4 regions of the Nonomuraea sp. NPDC050536 genome follow, and region 1 is predicted to be linked to each of the others. Evidence: riboswitches for the same ligand, from Rfam matches in the RefSeq annotation. Region 1 holds a riboswitch; each other region holds the start of a gene.
What was found. A riboswitch is a leader RNA that binds a small molecule or an ion and turns the genes downstream of it on or off. The one in region 1 is predicted to bind cyclic di-AMP.
Positions count from the first base shown of each region.

Region 2: it holds a riboswitch for cyclic di-AMP, as region 1 does, so the genes downstream of both, ACIBHX_RS11880 (C40 family peptidase) here and ACIBHX_RS49455 (NlpC/P60 family protein) in region 1, are expected to answer to the same signal.
Region 3: it holds a riboswitch for cyclic di-AMP, as region 1 does, so the genes downstream of both, ACIBHX_RS18630 (CHAP domain-containing protein) here and ACIBHX_RS49455 (NlpC/P60 family protein) in region 1, are expected to answer to the same signal.
Region 4: it holds a riboswitch for cyclic di-AMP, as region 1 does, so the genes downstream of both, ACIBHX_RS35795 (coiled-coil domain-containing protein) here and ACIBHX_RS49455 (NlpC/P60 family protein) in region 1, are expected to answer to the same signal.

Region 1 is NZ_JBITHD010000034.1:78,981-82,548, forward strand. It holds gene ACIBHX_RS49445 (cytochrome P450) at 1-408, opposite strand, end outside; gene ACIBHX_RS49450 (LuxR C-terminal-related transcriptional regulator) at 714-926, shown strand; gene ACIBHX_RS49455 (NlpC/P60 family protein) at 1,282-2,319, opposite strand; cyclic di-AMP (ydaO/yuaA leader) riboswitch at 2,325-2,474, opposite strand; gene ACIBHX_RS49460 (amino-acid N-acetyltransferase) at 2,752-3,318, shown strand; gene ACIBHX_RS49465 (RDD family protein) at 3,404-3,568, shown strand, end outside.
Region 2 is NZ_JBITHD010000003.1:400,817-404,384, forward strand. It holds gene ACIBHX_RS11870 (M48 family metallopeptidase) at 1-1,072, opposite strand, end outside; gene ACIBHX_RS11875 (hypothetical protein) at 1,078-1,866, opposite strand; gene ACIBHX_RS11880 (C40 family peptidase) at 1,927-2,436, opposite strand; cyclic di-AMP (ydaO/yuaA leader) riboswitch at 2,498-2,668, opposite strand; gene ACIBHX_RS11885 (NlpC/P60 family protein) at 2,971-3,568, opposite strand, start outside.
Region 3 is NZ_JBITHD010000006.1:6,117-9,684, forward strand. It holds gene ACIBHX_RS18615 (hypothetical protein) at 1-641, opposite strand, end outside; partial or broken gene ACIBHX_RS18620 (aldo/keto reductase) at 758-1,243, shown strand; gene ACIBHX_RS18625 (Gfo/Idh/MocA family protein) at 1,254-2,210, shown strand; cyclic di-AMP (ydaO/yuaA leader) riboswitch at 2,287-2,422, shown strand; gene ACIBHX_RS18630 (CHAP domain-containing protein) at 2,436-3,137, shown strand; gene ACIBHX_RS18635 (RNA polymerase sigma factor) at 3,263-3,568, shown strand, end outside.
Region 4 is NZ_JBITHD010000015.1:262,883-266,450, forward strand. It holds gene ACIBHX_RS35790 (hypothetical protein) at 1-14, opposite strand, end outside; gene ACIBHX_RS35795 (coiled-coil domain-containing protein) at 94-1,041, opposite strand; cyclic di-AMP (ydaO/yuaA leader) riboswitch at 1,047-1,185, opposite strand; gene galT (galactose-1-phosphate uridylyltransferase) at 1,253-2,317, opposite strand; gene ACIBHX_RS35805 (DeoR/GlpR family DNA-binding transcription regulator) at 2,314-3,093, opposite strand; gene ACIBHX_RS35810 (50S ribosomal protein bL37) at 3,210-3,287, shown strand; gene ACIBHX_RS35815 (dihydrolipoyl dehydrogenase family protein) at 3,274-3,568, opposite strand, start outside.

The sequences.
Region 1 (3,568 bases):
GGTCAGCATCGGGTCCAGGCTGCGCGCCAGCGTCTCGCTCCAGCCGCGGAACAGGTCGTGGTCCTCGGCGGGGACGCCCAGCATCTCCGTGATCACCAGCACGGGCAGCGGGTAGGCGAACTCCGACACCAGCTCGGCCTCGCGGGGCAGCGCCTCGATCAGCTCGGTGGTGATCGCCTCGATCCTGGGCCGCAGCCGCTCCACCATGCGCGGCGTGAACGCCCTGCTGACCAGCGAGCGCAGCCGGGTGTGGTCAGGCGGATCCATCAGCAGGAACGACTCCACCGGGCGGCTCGGATCCCCCTTGCCCAGCGGGTCGGACCCGTGCCCGAACCGGGGGTCGCGCAGCAGGGTCGAGCAGTGCTCGTAGGAGGTGGCCGCGAGCAGCCCAGCCCGAGTCCGGAACAATGCCCCATGATCACGCATTTCCCGATATTTCGTATATGGGGCGCGGAGGAAGTCCGGGGCGAACGGATCGAACCCCAGCACGTCGGCGGGGGTCATCTCCGGCTGCGGCGCACTGTATGGATCGTTGTTTTCGATCATTGAGTGTCGCGGCATATGCGGAGTACTTCATATAGAACTGATCATGTCAATAGAGATCGTCAAGTGCGGTGAATTCCGCGCTTGACGGCCTTTCCTGAATCCGTTTACCGTCTGCGAGACGAACGGGTTCGCCCGGTCACCGAGTTCTGCTGTCGAGAGGACTCTCCATGGATGTGCTCGCCGAAGGCGTTGAGCTGAGCCATGCGGATCTCGCGCTCCTCGCGGAGCTCGCCACTGGAGTCACGGTCGATCGGGTGGGCCGCCGCCTGGACATCAGCGGCCGCACGGTCCGCCGCCGCCTCCGCTGCATCTGCGACCGCATCGGCGTAGCCACCGCTATCGAAGCCGTCGCCTGGGCATGCCGCCGCCAACTCATTTGACGCCCATTGTCACGTTCCACCCGCACCTCCCCTGCTCTTTTGATGTACGGCGAGCCGTCCCACCTGCTTGTTCCGTGTACGGCAAGCCGCCCCACCCCTTGTTTCCTGTACGGCTTGTTTCCTGTACGGCGAGCCGCCCCCACCCGCCGCCCTCCGTACTTCGGCTGAGGACCCGCGACCGGCGCTTCCGGCGAGTCGGCGCCCCCACCTCGCCGCCACGGCGCCCCGTGATCGTGGCACTCGGGCACCGCACCGGCGTACAAAGCTGCCGACAGTACAAACCCCGTGCGGCGGGGGTCGCCGGACAAAAGCAGTCCCGCCTTACGGGAACCGCAGGCGGGACGCTGGAGAGGAATTAGTCGGCGATGCGGACGGCGCCTGCGAAGGGGCGGTTGCCGAGGGGGGCGATGCGGACGACGTCGCCGGTCTGGGGGGCGTGGACCATCATGCCGCCGCCGATGTAGATGCCCACGTGGTGCAGGTCGCTGTAGAAGAAGACCAGGTCGCCCGGCTGGAGCTCCTCGCGGGAGATGTGCCGTCCGGCCGTCCACTGGTCGCCCGTGTAGTGCGGCAGTGAGATGCCGACGGTCTGGTAGGCGGCCATGACCAGGCCCGAGCAGTCGTAGGTGCTCGGCCCTGCGGCGCCCCAGACGTACGGCTTGAGCTGCTGGGTGAGCGCCCAGCGGGCCGCCGCGGCGGCCTTGCCGGAGCCGACGACGGGCAGGTTGACCTTGACCGCGCGGGTGCCGGGGCGGCCGGCCTCGCCGATGGCGCGCTTGTAGAGGTTGCTCTCGACCTTGGCGACCAGCTTGCTGATCTTGTCGCGCTTGTCGGAGAGGTCGGTGACGAGCTTCTGCACCTCGGTGATGCGGGCGTTGGCGCTGTCGCGGGCGCGCTGGGCGGTTTCCATCGCCTGGGTGATCTGGTTGACCGCAGCGCCCTGCTGCTCCTCGATGACGTAGGTGGTGGCCGCCCGGTCGAGGAAGGTGTTGGGGTCGGTGGATCCGGCGAAGGCCAGGGCCTTGCCGAGGCCGCCGGAGATGTACTCGTTCGTGGCCAGCTCGGAGGCGATCGCGCGCTTGGACTCGAGCTGGGCGTTGCTGTCGGCGAGCGTCTTCTTGGCGATCTCGACCGACTTCTTGGCGGTCTTCAGCCGCTCGCGCTGACCGTTGTACTGCTCGGTCAGCGTCTCGATCTGTGTGTGCATCGCCTGCACCTGGGCCGACAGTTCCTTCAGCGAGGGCTTGGGCGCGGCGGTGGCGGAGGTCACGGGCAGGGCAAGCACTAAGGCCGTCAGGGTGGTGGCGACGACGGCGAGCCTGCGGGCGAGACGTTCCGGAGGGCGGGCATTCTTGCCCGCCTGCTTCCCCCCGCGGTCGCGCGTGCGCTTCACCAACCAGCTCCTTTCTGCGGCGCCTACCGGGTTAGCTGACGGGTTCGGGCCGGAGCAGCCCTACCGAGCGGCGGTGCTCGGATTCACCCCGGTGATGGCGCGTGGCCACCGGTGGGTCCCCGGCTCCCCTTGCGGGGATTGGGCGCGTCACCCAGAAGGGTGACATCGACGGTGGACACTAGTGCACCTGCGGTTCGTGCTCAACCAGAACTGCCAAGTCCGTAGAGGTTTCGCAACCGGAGGGTCACGAGGGGATCACGCGGACAGCCGTGCAGGATCGACTTTACGTCCTGTTTGCCCCAGCTTTGACCGCGCCTGATGGGATTCCAGGTTGAAAGGCTGATCGTGGTCGTATGGCCACATCATGTGACTACTACTCGTATACGGAAGAGTTAGGGATGAGCCGTAATGGGATCGGTAGGCTGAGCGCCCATGGAGCAGGCCGCCGAGCTGGCAGTCAGTGAAACCGAGGTCCCCGAGGTCGCGGTGCGGCGTGCCCGCACGCCCGACGTCAGGATGATCAGGCGACTCGTCGACGCCTATGCCGGTGCAGGTCCACGCCTGCTGGAGAAGGCCACCGTGACCCTGTACGAGGACGTGCAGGAGTTCTGGGTGGCCGAGCGGGGTGGGCAGATCGTCGGCTGCGGCGCGCTGCACGTTCTCTGGGAGGATCTCGCCGAGATCCGCACGCTGGCGGTCGATCCGGAATTCCGCGGGCTGGGGGTCGGTCACAGAATCGTCTCGGCCTTGATCCACACCGCGAAGGAGCTCGGTCTGCGCCGGGTTTTCTGCCTCACATTCGAGGTCGACTTCTTCGCCCGACATGGTTTCCGCCCGATCCAGGGCACCCCGGTCTCACCCGAGGTCTACGCCGAACTGCTGGCCTCGTATGACGAGGGTGTGGCCGAGTTCCTTGATCTGGAACACGTCAAGCCGAACACCCTGGGCAACACCAGGATGCTGCTCCACTTGACACCGGGTGACTCGGTCCTTGACTAATGGGAAAGATGATTGTTGATACCTATGCCGATACGTTGGGCCACACAGGCATGTGCCACATGCGCACTCGAAGCGAGGTGACACGGTGAGCACCGGACAGCCGCCGTATCCACAGGACGATTCCGGCGAGAATGCTGCCGGGACTCCCGAATACGGCCAGCAGAACGTGGGCCGGCCCCAAGGCGAGCCCGACCCGGACGTGACGGTCGTGGGTTACCGGGCCGATGACTACAACCAGCAGCCCAATTAC
Region 2 (3,568 bases), on a different contig from region 1:
GGCGGCTGACGAGGTTCTCCCCCGGCCCGGACAGCACGGTCGCCAGGCTCATCAGTCCGATGACCACGCCCACCGCGCGCGGATCGGCGATCGACGCGACGCCGCCGCGCCGTCGTACCAGGGGGAAGACCACGAACAGCAGCCCCGCGCCGAAGGCGGCGGTGAGCGCGCCGACCAGCGTGCCGTAGATGACGTCCTGGTGCTCGGCGTGGCCCAGCTCGTGCGCCACGACCAGCTCGATGTCCTTCTCCGGCGCCTGGAGCAGCGTGTCGTAGACGACGATGCGCCGCGTGGCGCCGAACCCCGAGACGTAGGCGTTGAGCGCCCTGGTCCGCTTGGAGGCGTCGGCCACGAGCACGTCCTCCACGGGCACGTCCGCCCGGGTGGCCATGCCGAGCAGCTTGGTGCGCAGCGGCCCGGAGGGCAGCGGGCGGAAGTCGTTGAAGAGCGGCTCGACCACGACGGGGTAGACGAACGAGGCCACCACGGTGAACAGCGCGGCGCCGATGGCGGCGGGGATCCACCAGCGTCTGAGCCTGCGCGCCAGCGCCATCAGCACGATCAGCATGACCGACAGGATCACCACGCTGATCGCGATGCCCTTGAGCCGGTCGCCGGTCCAGCTCGCCCAGTTCTGCGTGGACAGGCCGTACTGGCGGAGGATCGTCTCGAACCACATGCCCAGCGGCCAGCGCAGCAGCTCGACGATCGCGGTCAGCACCAGCACGCCCAGCACGATCCGCACCCATCGCGGCCCCCGCAGCCGGGCCAGCAGCCGCGCGCCGAAGGGCGTGGCGACCAGGACGCCGGCGAAGACGATCGTCAGCGCGAGCGAGAGGTTGCCGGGGACGCTGGTGGCGGCGTCGAAGGCGTCGGCGCGGGCGATCTGCGCCGCGGTGAAGTCGCGCGCCGGGTCGGGCGGGACGTAGGGAGCCTCGGGCGGCAGCGCCCGCCACGGCGTGGTGAGGATCACGACGGCCATGATCAGCGCCCCCAGGACCACCATGGCGATACCGGTCCCCCGCGACGGCCGCGCGTCCTCGGTGAGGTCGTCAGGCGCCGTGTCGATCATCGATGTCACCCCAGTCGCTCGCGCACGTAGTCGCGCCACATCCCGGTCAGCCGCGCGACGTCAAGTCCTACCGTCGCGCGCAGCGCCCGGTCCACACCACGGGCCCGCGCGTCGCGGTAGAGCGCCACCAGCCTCTCCTCACCGAAGCGCTCCGCCAGGAACCGACACGCCAGCCACGCCTCCTGATAGCTCTGCGGCAGCCGTACGGCGCCCGGCGCGAACCCGCCGGGACCCGGCAGCGCGCGCGGCACCCGGCCGGCCCTGACCTCGGCCCTGAGCTCCGCCGCGGCCACGGGCAGGCTCAGGCCGGAGTCCTTGTAGGCCACGTAGTCGGCGAAGCCCTCGTAGAGCCACGCGGGCAGTCCCTTCGTCCCCGCGGCGACGTGGGTGAGCTCGTGGGTGAGGACCACGTCGCGGCCGGTCGGGGTGAGCCGGGCGAAGCCGTCTGGCACCACGATCACCCGGTCCCCGTCGGCCAGCGCGGCCAGCCCCGCCACGGAACCCACTCCGGCCATCCGGGCCGCCTCGGCAGCGGAGGCGGGGACCACGACCTTCGCCGTCACCCGCCCGCCCAGGACGCGCGCGACCCGCCGCGCCGCGGTGTCGGCCCGGCCGGCGAGGTCGCGGAGAAGCTTCGGGTCCGCGCCGGGACCGGCGACGACGGACACCTCGCCCCGGACCGCCTGGGCGCTCGCGGCGGGCGGGGTTCGCGGGATTTGGGGCGCGCCGGCGGCGACGAGCCCGAGCAGCAGCAGGCCCGCGATCACCATTTTGCGGCTCACCTGCGCGGACACGATGCTCGATGGTAAGCACGAAGGCCCCGCCCCACAAATGGGGCGGGGCCTTCGTGACGGTCAGAGCCCGGGTCGGACCGCTCCGGCGAACGTCGACTTCCGCCATCCGCTGAGCTTGTCGATCCGGACCCTCTCACCGGTCTTCGGCGAGTGGATCATCTTGCCGTTTCCGACATACATGCCCACGTGGCCAAGCCCGTGGAAGAACATCAGGTCACCCGGCTGGAGATGCTTCCAGGAGACCTTCTTCCTGATGCGGGCGAACTGGCTTGCCGCCACGCGGGGGAGCTTGACCCCGGCCTTGCGCCAGGCGTACTGGACAAGACCGGAGCAGTCGAACGAGCCGGGCCCGGTGGCCCCGTACCGGTACGGGTCACCGATCTGGGCCTTGGCCACGGTTACCGCCTTCCGGGCCCTCGACTGCTGCCGAGCGAATGTGGCCGCCCTCGCCGACTTGGCGGTGGTCGCCGCCTTGACGGTGAAGCTGACGGCCGTCTCTGTCGTCGCCGCCTGAGCCGCTGGGGCATGGAGGACCAGACCTCCGGCCGTCACGGTCATCGTGAGTGCCACCCCACTCAGGGCAAGGCGAGACAGACGGGGGTTATGCAGGGGAGTAGACAGGATTTCTCCTTGGGTCTTCCACGAACGCCTACCGGGTTAGCTGACGGATTCGGGCCTGGAAGACTCGCCCTACGGCACGCCATGCGCGCCGATTCACCCCTTGATCCCTGGGGGACGATCAGGGATCTGTGGTTCCCCGGCTCCGTGCCTCCTGACTGCACGGACTCGGCCAATGGATCTTTATGCGTCCACATCGACCACGGTGCCGGGGTTCGATGTCGGTTGGCGGCGACCTGGCTGGAGCACCGCGACGCCAGAAGCTACGCCGAAAGGTCACGATCCGGCAAAGTGACAGCAAAGTTGTCAAGATCGAATAAGCGGCTTGTAAAGCCTCCAACCCCTGCTGGAACGAGGGGCGCCGTTACCGAAAAGTGACCCTTCTCACATTTGGAGCCCCACCTGCGAGTCAGGTCCCATCTGTCACACAAGTCACACGAATAACAGCAGGCCGCGGCCTGCCGTACGGGTAAGGGGGCTCGAAAGCTAGGGCCGGATCGCGCCGGCGAAGCCGCTGCCGTAGCTGGACAGCTTGACCACCTTGACCACGTCGCCCGTCTGGGGCGCGTGGACGATCTCGCCGTTGCCGGCGTACATGACGACATGGCCGAGGCCGGAGTTGAAGATCAGGTCGCCCGGCTCGAGCGCGTCCATGGAGACCTTGCGGCTCGAGCCCCAGGCCCACTGCTCCCACGTCGTGCGCGGGAGAGACACGCCCGCGGCCCGCCAGGCCGCCTGCATGAGCCCCGAGCAGTCCCAGCCGCCCGGCCCGGTGCCGCCGAAGACGTAGGGCTTGCCGATCTGGGCGTAGGCGAACTTCAGCGCGGCCGCGGCGCTGCCGGAGGCGGGCCCGGTGTACACCTGGCCGTGGCTGTTGGGGTCGCCCGCCTGGTAGGCCCCCAGACGCTTCAGCAGCTTCTTCTGCTGGGCGATGAGCTTGAGGATCTCGCCGCGTTCCTTCTCGACCGCGTCGCGCTGCTGTGTGGCCTGCTGGTAGGCCTGCTGGGCGCCGTCGCGCTCGGTCTTGAGTCCGCGGTTCTGCTCGTCGAAGGCGGCCAGGGTCTCGCCCCGCTCGGCATTCAGC
Region 3 (3,568 bases), on a different contig from region 1:
CAGCGCAGGTAGTTCTCGCGGTGCACCAGGCCGTTGCGGACCAGCGAGGTACCCAGCACCACGGTCCGCTCGGGCGGCGTCGGCGTGCTCTGCGGCTGCTCGCGCAGCCAGCCGAAGTCGTGCCTGACCAGGTTCACCCCGGCGGCCGCGACGCCCTCGGCCAGCTGGGCGGGGACCGGCAGCGCGGTGAAGACGGACACCCGGCTGGCGTGCAGCCGGATCGCCGCGGCCAGGCCGAGCAGCTCGCGCAGCCGTCCCGGCTGGGCGCGCGCCCGCAGCAGCGGCTTGTACGGCCCGGCCGCCAGCAGCTCGAGCAGCCGCAGCGTGGCCAGCCCGTCGTCGACGATCACGATGGGACCCGGGCCGGAGACGAGCCAGCGCAGCTGCACCCGCCCGGAGAACGCGTCGCCCACCGCCTGCACCTTGCGCGGCATCCGCTCGCGCGGCTCGGCCAGCTCCAGCCCCTTGGGCAGGGCGAGCTTGGCCAGCTCCCGGCGGGTCACCCTGAGCGGGCGCAGCCCGGCGCGGGGCACCAGCCTGGTCTCCGGGCCGAGCAGTCCGGCGTGGTGGGCCTCGACGGCGCACAGCATTTGCAGCGGCGACTCCACCCAGGCCGAGGCCGCCTTGCCCCATTGGTTCATCACGACGGCCCCCAAGTTAGCCAGGTCACCTGAAGCGACAGGTAACGCCGCGTGAACAATGGATCGCATGAACTCGCTCATGCTCAACACCGACGGCGTGCAGATTCCGCAGCTGGGACAGATATGTGCAGGCTTGGCAAAGTCTCGAGAAGATCTACCGCGAGGGCCGGGTCAAGGCCATCGGTGTGTCGAATTTCACTCTCGACCATCTGGAGAGGCTCGACCGGGAGGCCGAGATCACCCCGTCGATCAACCAGATCGAGCTGCACCCGTACTTCCCGCAGAAGCAGCTGCGCGCCTATCACGCCGCCAACGGCATCCTCACCGAGGCGTGGAGCCCACTCGGCCAGGGCCGCGGCCTGCTGGAGGACCCCGCGCTGGCCGTGTTCGGCGACAAGCACGGCAAATCGCCCGCCCAGATCGTGCTGCGCTGGCACATCCAGCTCGGCAACGTGGTGATCCCCAAGTCCGTCACGCCGGCGCGGATACGGGAGAACATCGACGTCTTCGACTTCCTCCTCGACGCCGAGGACATGGCGGCCATCGGCGCGCTGAGCAGGGGCACGCGACTGGGCCCCGATCCGGCGACCTTCAACCGATAGGGTGATCGGCATGGCGGACTTAGGGTGGGGCATCGCGGCGACCGGCGGCATCGCCAGGACCGTCGCCGCGGTCATCGCGGCAGAGCCCGGGATGCGGGTCGCGGCTGTCGCATCGCGCTCTCCGGAGCGGGCGGCCGCCTTCGCGGCCGAGTTCGGCGGCACGCCGTACGGCTCCTACGACGAGCTGTGCGCCGACCCCGAGGTGGACGCCGTCTACGTGGCCACCCCGCACGCCCAGCACCTGGAGGTGGCCGAGGCCGCGTTCGCGCACGGTAAGGCGGTGCTGTGCGAGAAGCCGCTGACCGCCTCCGTCGCCGACACCGAGCGCATGGTCCGGCTGGCCCGCCAGACCGGGGTCTTCCTGATGGAGGCCATGTGGATGCGCTTCAACCCGCTGATCCGCATGGTCAAGGAGTCCGTGACGGACGTCCGGTCGGTGCAGGCGTCCTTCGGCTTCGCGCAGCCCTTCGATCCCGCCCATCGGCTCTTCGCCCCTGCGCTGGGCGGCGGAGGGCTGCTCGACCTGGGCATCTACCCGTTCGGGCTGGCCCAGCTGCTGCTCGGCCAGCCTGCGTCGTTGCACGTGACGGGCTCGCTCGCGCCCACCGGGGTGGACGCTGAAGCGGGCGGCGTGTTGATCTACCCGTCCGGCGCCCGGGCGCTCGTGGACGTCTCTTTACTCGCCGCCTACCCGAACACGGCCACCGTGGTGGGCTCCTCGCTGCGTGCCGACATCGACGCGCCCTTCTGGGCGCCGCGCCGGGTCGTGCTGTCAGGACCCGGTGTGAGCCCCTCCGAGCACCTGCTCGATCCGGCCGAAAACGGCTACGCGGGCGAGCTTCGTGAGGTGCGCGACGCCCTGGCCGAGGGGCGCACGGAAAGCCCTGTCATGCCGCTGGATGAGAGCCTCGCGATGGCCGGGTTGCTGGACGAAGCACGGGGGCAGATCACCAAACTTTACCTTTAGGGATTTGTCACCCTCTTGCCGCATGTATTACTTTCTCCATGTCCGGGCAACCTTTTCGTTGCCACATCACAGGAAAACCCTGTGACCGCTGAGTCCGCCTCGCGCGGAGCCGGGGACCCACGTCCTTGGGGTGAATCGGCACCACGGTGCCGTAGGGCAGCTTCCACGCCCGAACCCGTCAGCTAACTCGGTAAGCGGCATGGAAGCAAGGAGATCTCCCACCCGATGGTCAAGCATCGTCTTACTCGTGCGCCCAAGATCGGTTACGCTCACGCCGTCCTCGGATTGACGGTCCTCACCACCGCCTTCGGCTCCCACGCGGCCCAGGCCGCCACCGCCGACACCGCCTCGGTGAAGGCGCCCGCCGCGCAGGTGATCACCGACGAGACCTACACGAAGACGCACACCGTCAAGGCGCACACTGTCAAGGCGAGGGTCACCGCGGCCCAGGTCCTGACGCTGGCCGCCAGGCAGATCGGCACCAGGGAAGACGCCAGCGGCGGTGGGACCAAGTTCCAGAAGTGGTACATGAACTCCCCGCGCGCCACGGAGACCGTCAGGCGCGACGGCGGCAGCAAGGCGGAGTACCGGAACGCCGCGTGGTGCGCCATGTTCGTCTCCTGGGTGGGCGAGCAGACCGGCGCCCGCTCCACCGTCGGCTGGGACGCCTACACCGTCACTTACGCCAAGTGGTTCAAGAACAACAAGCGCTGGGGCAACACCCCCAAGCCCGGCGCGGTCGTCTACTACGCCTGGGACGGCAGCAAGAGCCTCGACGACATCGACCACGTCGGCTTCGTCGTCAAGGACAACCACAACGGGACCATCACCACGATCGAGGGCAACACCGGCAACGGTGAGGTCGAGAAGCGCGTCCGCCCCAAGTCCCAGGTCGTCGGCTACGGCTACCCCGAGTACGCCTCCTGACCCCTCCCCGCCGTTGCGTGTCCTGCCGGTCATGATCGATCCCCCATTCGTGAAGTTCACGATCGTGGACAAGACCGGCCGGGACACCGTTGTCAGCGGGACGGGTGAGCTGCTGTGATGGCCCGGTGACCGACGCTCATCGCACGGTTGAGACCGTCTGGCGGATCGAGGCGGCCCGGCTGATCGCCGGGCTGACGGGCCTCGTCCGCGACCTGGGCCTGGCCGAGGAGCTGGCGCAGGACGCCCTGGTAGCCGCGCTGGAGCAGTGGCCGGAGACGGGCGTGCCGCGCAACCCGGGCGCCTGGCTGATGACGGTGGCCAAGCGGCGGGCGATCGACCTGATCAGGCGCCAGCAGAACTACGAGCGCAAGCTCGCCGAGATCGGTCACGCTCTGGACGACACCGAGCACCTGCCCGAGGTCGACGAGATC
Region 4 (3,568 bases), on a different contig from region 1:
TCGAACCCCGCCATGAAAGCCTCTCCCGCCATGCCCCATGGACATCAGACATCACGGGAATTTATCACCTTTGTGATCGATCTGGCTCGGCTGTCAGTTCATCGAGATGTGCACGTGGTCGTAGTGGTTCTCGGTGATGCTGCCGCGGTCCTCCATGGCGCGCCAGCCTGAGCCCATGTTGATGCGCTGCTTCCAGATCACGTACTTCACGCCGAGCTTGTCCTGGTTCTTCAGCGCCCAGGCCGCGATCTGATCGCCCAGCGTGTTGTTGGCGGCGCCGGGCATCGTGCCGCCTGAGCTCATCATGAAGTCGCAGGCGCGCCCGAGCGGATGCTCGCCGCCACCGCCGGAGCGGAAGCAGCCGACGTCGAAGGGCAGCTTGAAGTTCTTCTCGATCAGGCCGCGGATCGTGCGCATGCGCGGCGTGATGTTGTCGGAGCCGCCGGGCAGCTCGGGCGCCCAGGATCCGTCGGACTTGCGGCCGGGCCCGTAGGGGATGAGGTTCTGCAGCCTCTGCTGGATGTCCTTGATGAGCCCCTCGGCCTGGTCCTTCTCCTTGCCGACGTCGTCGGCGTTGGCCTTGATCCGCGCGGCCAGCGCGGCCGCGTCGTCGGAGGCCTGCTTCGTCTCGTCACGGGCGGTGGTCACCGCCTGCACCATCGCCACCTGGTCGGAGGTGAGCTGCTCGAGTACGGCGGCGCCGCTGCCGGTCGGTGGCGGGATCAGGCTGGACAGCGCCGGGTCGCCGTTCTGGTAGCGGAGCGTGGCCAGCTCGGCCACCTTCCGCTCGGCCTGGTCGAGCCCCTGCTGGGCGGTGGCCAGGCGCTGCTTGGCGGTCTCGGCCGCCTTCTTGGCCTTGGTCAGCTCGACCCGCTTGGCGTTGTAGGACTCGATGAGCGTGTCGATCTTGCTGTTGAGCTGCTTCAGCTCGGCGCGGAGTTGCTTCTCCGTGGGCTTGGGGGCCGCCGAGGCGGGAGTAGTGGCGCTGAGGGCCACGGCTGTGGCGGCGATGAGGCCGATGGCGAAGTTCGCCCGTGCCACGTGGGGGTTCCTCTCCCTCTGCCGACCGGGTTAGCTGACGGGTTCGGGCGTGGGAGCTTCCCTACCACTTGCGTGGATTCACCCCGGAGTGCGGTGGGTCCCCGGCTCCCGGGCGACGCGCCCGGGATTAGGCATGCAACGGGTGTTACGACCGATGCGTGAGGGATACTAGTCGTATATCCGGGGTAATGCGACTCCAAGGCGAAATCAATTAGTGATCTACCTGTGATCGAAGCATGCGGGCCGCCTCCTCCGGCAGCACGTCGTTGACGAAGGCGCCCATCGCCGACTCCGACCCCGCCAGGTACTTCAGCTTCCCCGGCGCCCGCCTGATGCTGAACAGCTCCAGGTGCAGGTATCCCAGCTCGCGCCGCTGCCGCACCGGCGCCTGGTGCCAGGACGCGATGTACGGCATGGCCACCCCGAACAGCCCGTCAAGCGCCCGCAGCACCGAGGTGTAGAGCGGCGCGAACGCGGCCCGTTCCGCCTCCGACAGCGCCGCGAGGTCCGGAACCTGGCGGTGCGGGTAGACGTGTACCTCGAACGGCCAGCGCGCCGCGGCGGGCACGAAGGCGGTCCACAGGTCGTTGGCGGCCACCACCCGGGTCCCGGCGGCGCGCTCGGCGGTGAGCACGTCGGCGAACAGGGTGGGGCGCTTCTCCGCGGCGGCCAGGTGGAGCTTGGTGCGCGGCGTGATGTAGGGGTAGGCGTAGATCTGACCGTGCGGGTGGGGGAGCGTGATGCCGATCTCCTCGCCCCGGTTCTCGAAGACGAAGACCTGCTCGACGCCCTCGATCCCGGACAGCTCCGCCGTACGGTCGGCCCAGGCCTCCATGACCAGTTCCACCTGCGCGTCGGACAGCCGCGAGAAGGAGGAGTCGTGGTCGGAGGTGAAGCAGACCACTTCGCACCGCCCCACGCCCGGACGGACCTCACTCAGCCCGCCCACATCGTGATAAGCCCCGAAATTTCCAGAGAAAGAGGGGAAGCGGTTCTCGAACACCACCACGTCGTATTCGTGGGCCGGGATCTCCGACAGCCGCGTGTCCGTGGACGGGCACAGCGGGCACTCGTCTGCCGGGGGCAGGAACGTGCGCGTCTGCCGGTGCCCGGCGATCGCGATCCACTCCTCGGTCAGCGGGTCGTACCGCAGCTCGGAAGCCACCGGCCTGGGATCGAGCGCCCGCCGGTCGATCGCGCTCCTGTCGGCGTCGTCACGCTGATCGAAGTAGATCAACTCTCGGCCGTCCGCCAGGTGGGTGATGGTGCGCTTCACTGCGAGCCCTCCGCGATGATCAGTTCTCCGGCCCGTTCGGCCAGCTCGGTACGTGCTTCCTGCGGCATCCCGGAGTCGGTGATGACCACGTCGGCCTCGGCCAGCTCGGCGATCGTGCTGATGCCGACCGTGTTCCACTTGGTGTGGTCGGCGGGCACGACCAGCCGGTGCGCCGCCGCTACCAGCTCCCTGTCGGTCTCGGACTCCAGCAGGTTCGGCGTGGTGAACCCGGCGCGCACGCTCATCCCGTGCACCCCCAGGAAGAGCGTGTCCACGTGCAGGCGCCGGATCGCGGCCACGGCCACGGGCCCGACCAGCGCGTCGGAGGGCGTGCGCACGCCGCCGGTCAGCACGACCGTGCGGTCGGCGCGCGGGTTGCGGTGGAAGACGTCGGCGACCGGGATCGAGTTCGTGATCACCGTCAGCTCGGGAACGCTGATGAGGTGGTGGGCCAGGGCCCACGTCGTGGTCCCCGCCGACAGGGCCACCGCGGTGCCCGGCCGTACCAGCTCGGCGGCGCGACGCGCGATGGCCTCCTTCTCGCCCTGCTGGCGGGAGGACTTGGCGGTGAAGCCCGGCTCCTCGGTCGAGCCGGGCCCGAGGGCGGTGGCGCCGCCGTGCACCTTCTCCAGCAGCCCGCGCTCGGCGAGCACCTCCAGGTCACGGCGGATCGTCATGTCGGAGACGCCCAGCTCGCGCACCAGGTCGGCGACCCGGACACCACCGGTGCTGCGTACTCGCTCGAGGATCGTCTGCTGCCGCTGCTGTGCGAGCACGCCCCCTCCTTCCAACACATTCCACCAAATTATGACACGACTATGTTGGGGAATGTCGCTTGTGTTTGAGCGGCGGGCGCGAGAGGTTGGATCTAGGACCTGTGGAAGGAGATCTCATGGCCAGGCGCGCACGCAAGGGCAGGGCTCGCAAGAAGAAGAGGTCGAACCACGGCAAGCGCCCTAACGCGAACTGACGAGCTCCCGCACCACGGCCGAGACGGCGCGGTGGAACGTGGGATACGCATAGATCATCTCGTCGAGCCGCTGGAGCGGGATCCTGGCGTGCACGGCCAGCGTCAGCAGCCCCAGCACCTCACCACCGCCGGGGCCCGCGCAGGTCGCGCCCACCAGGACTCCGTCGGCCGCCACGAGCTTGACGAACCCCTGGGCCTGCGCGATCCAGCCGCGAGTGCCAAGGTCGCCGACCGCGACCCGCACGTCGAGCCCCTTGTCGCGGGCCTGCGCCTCGGTGAGA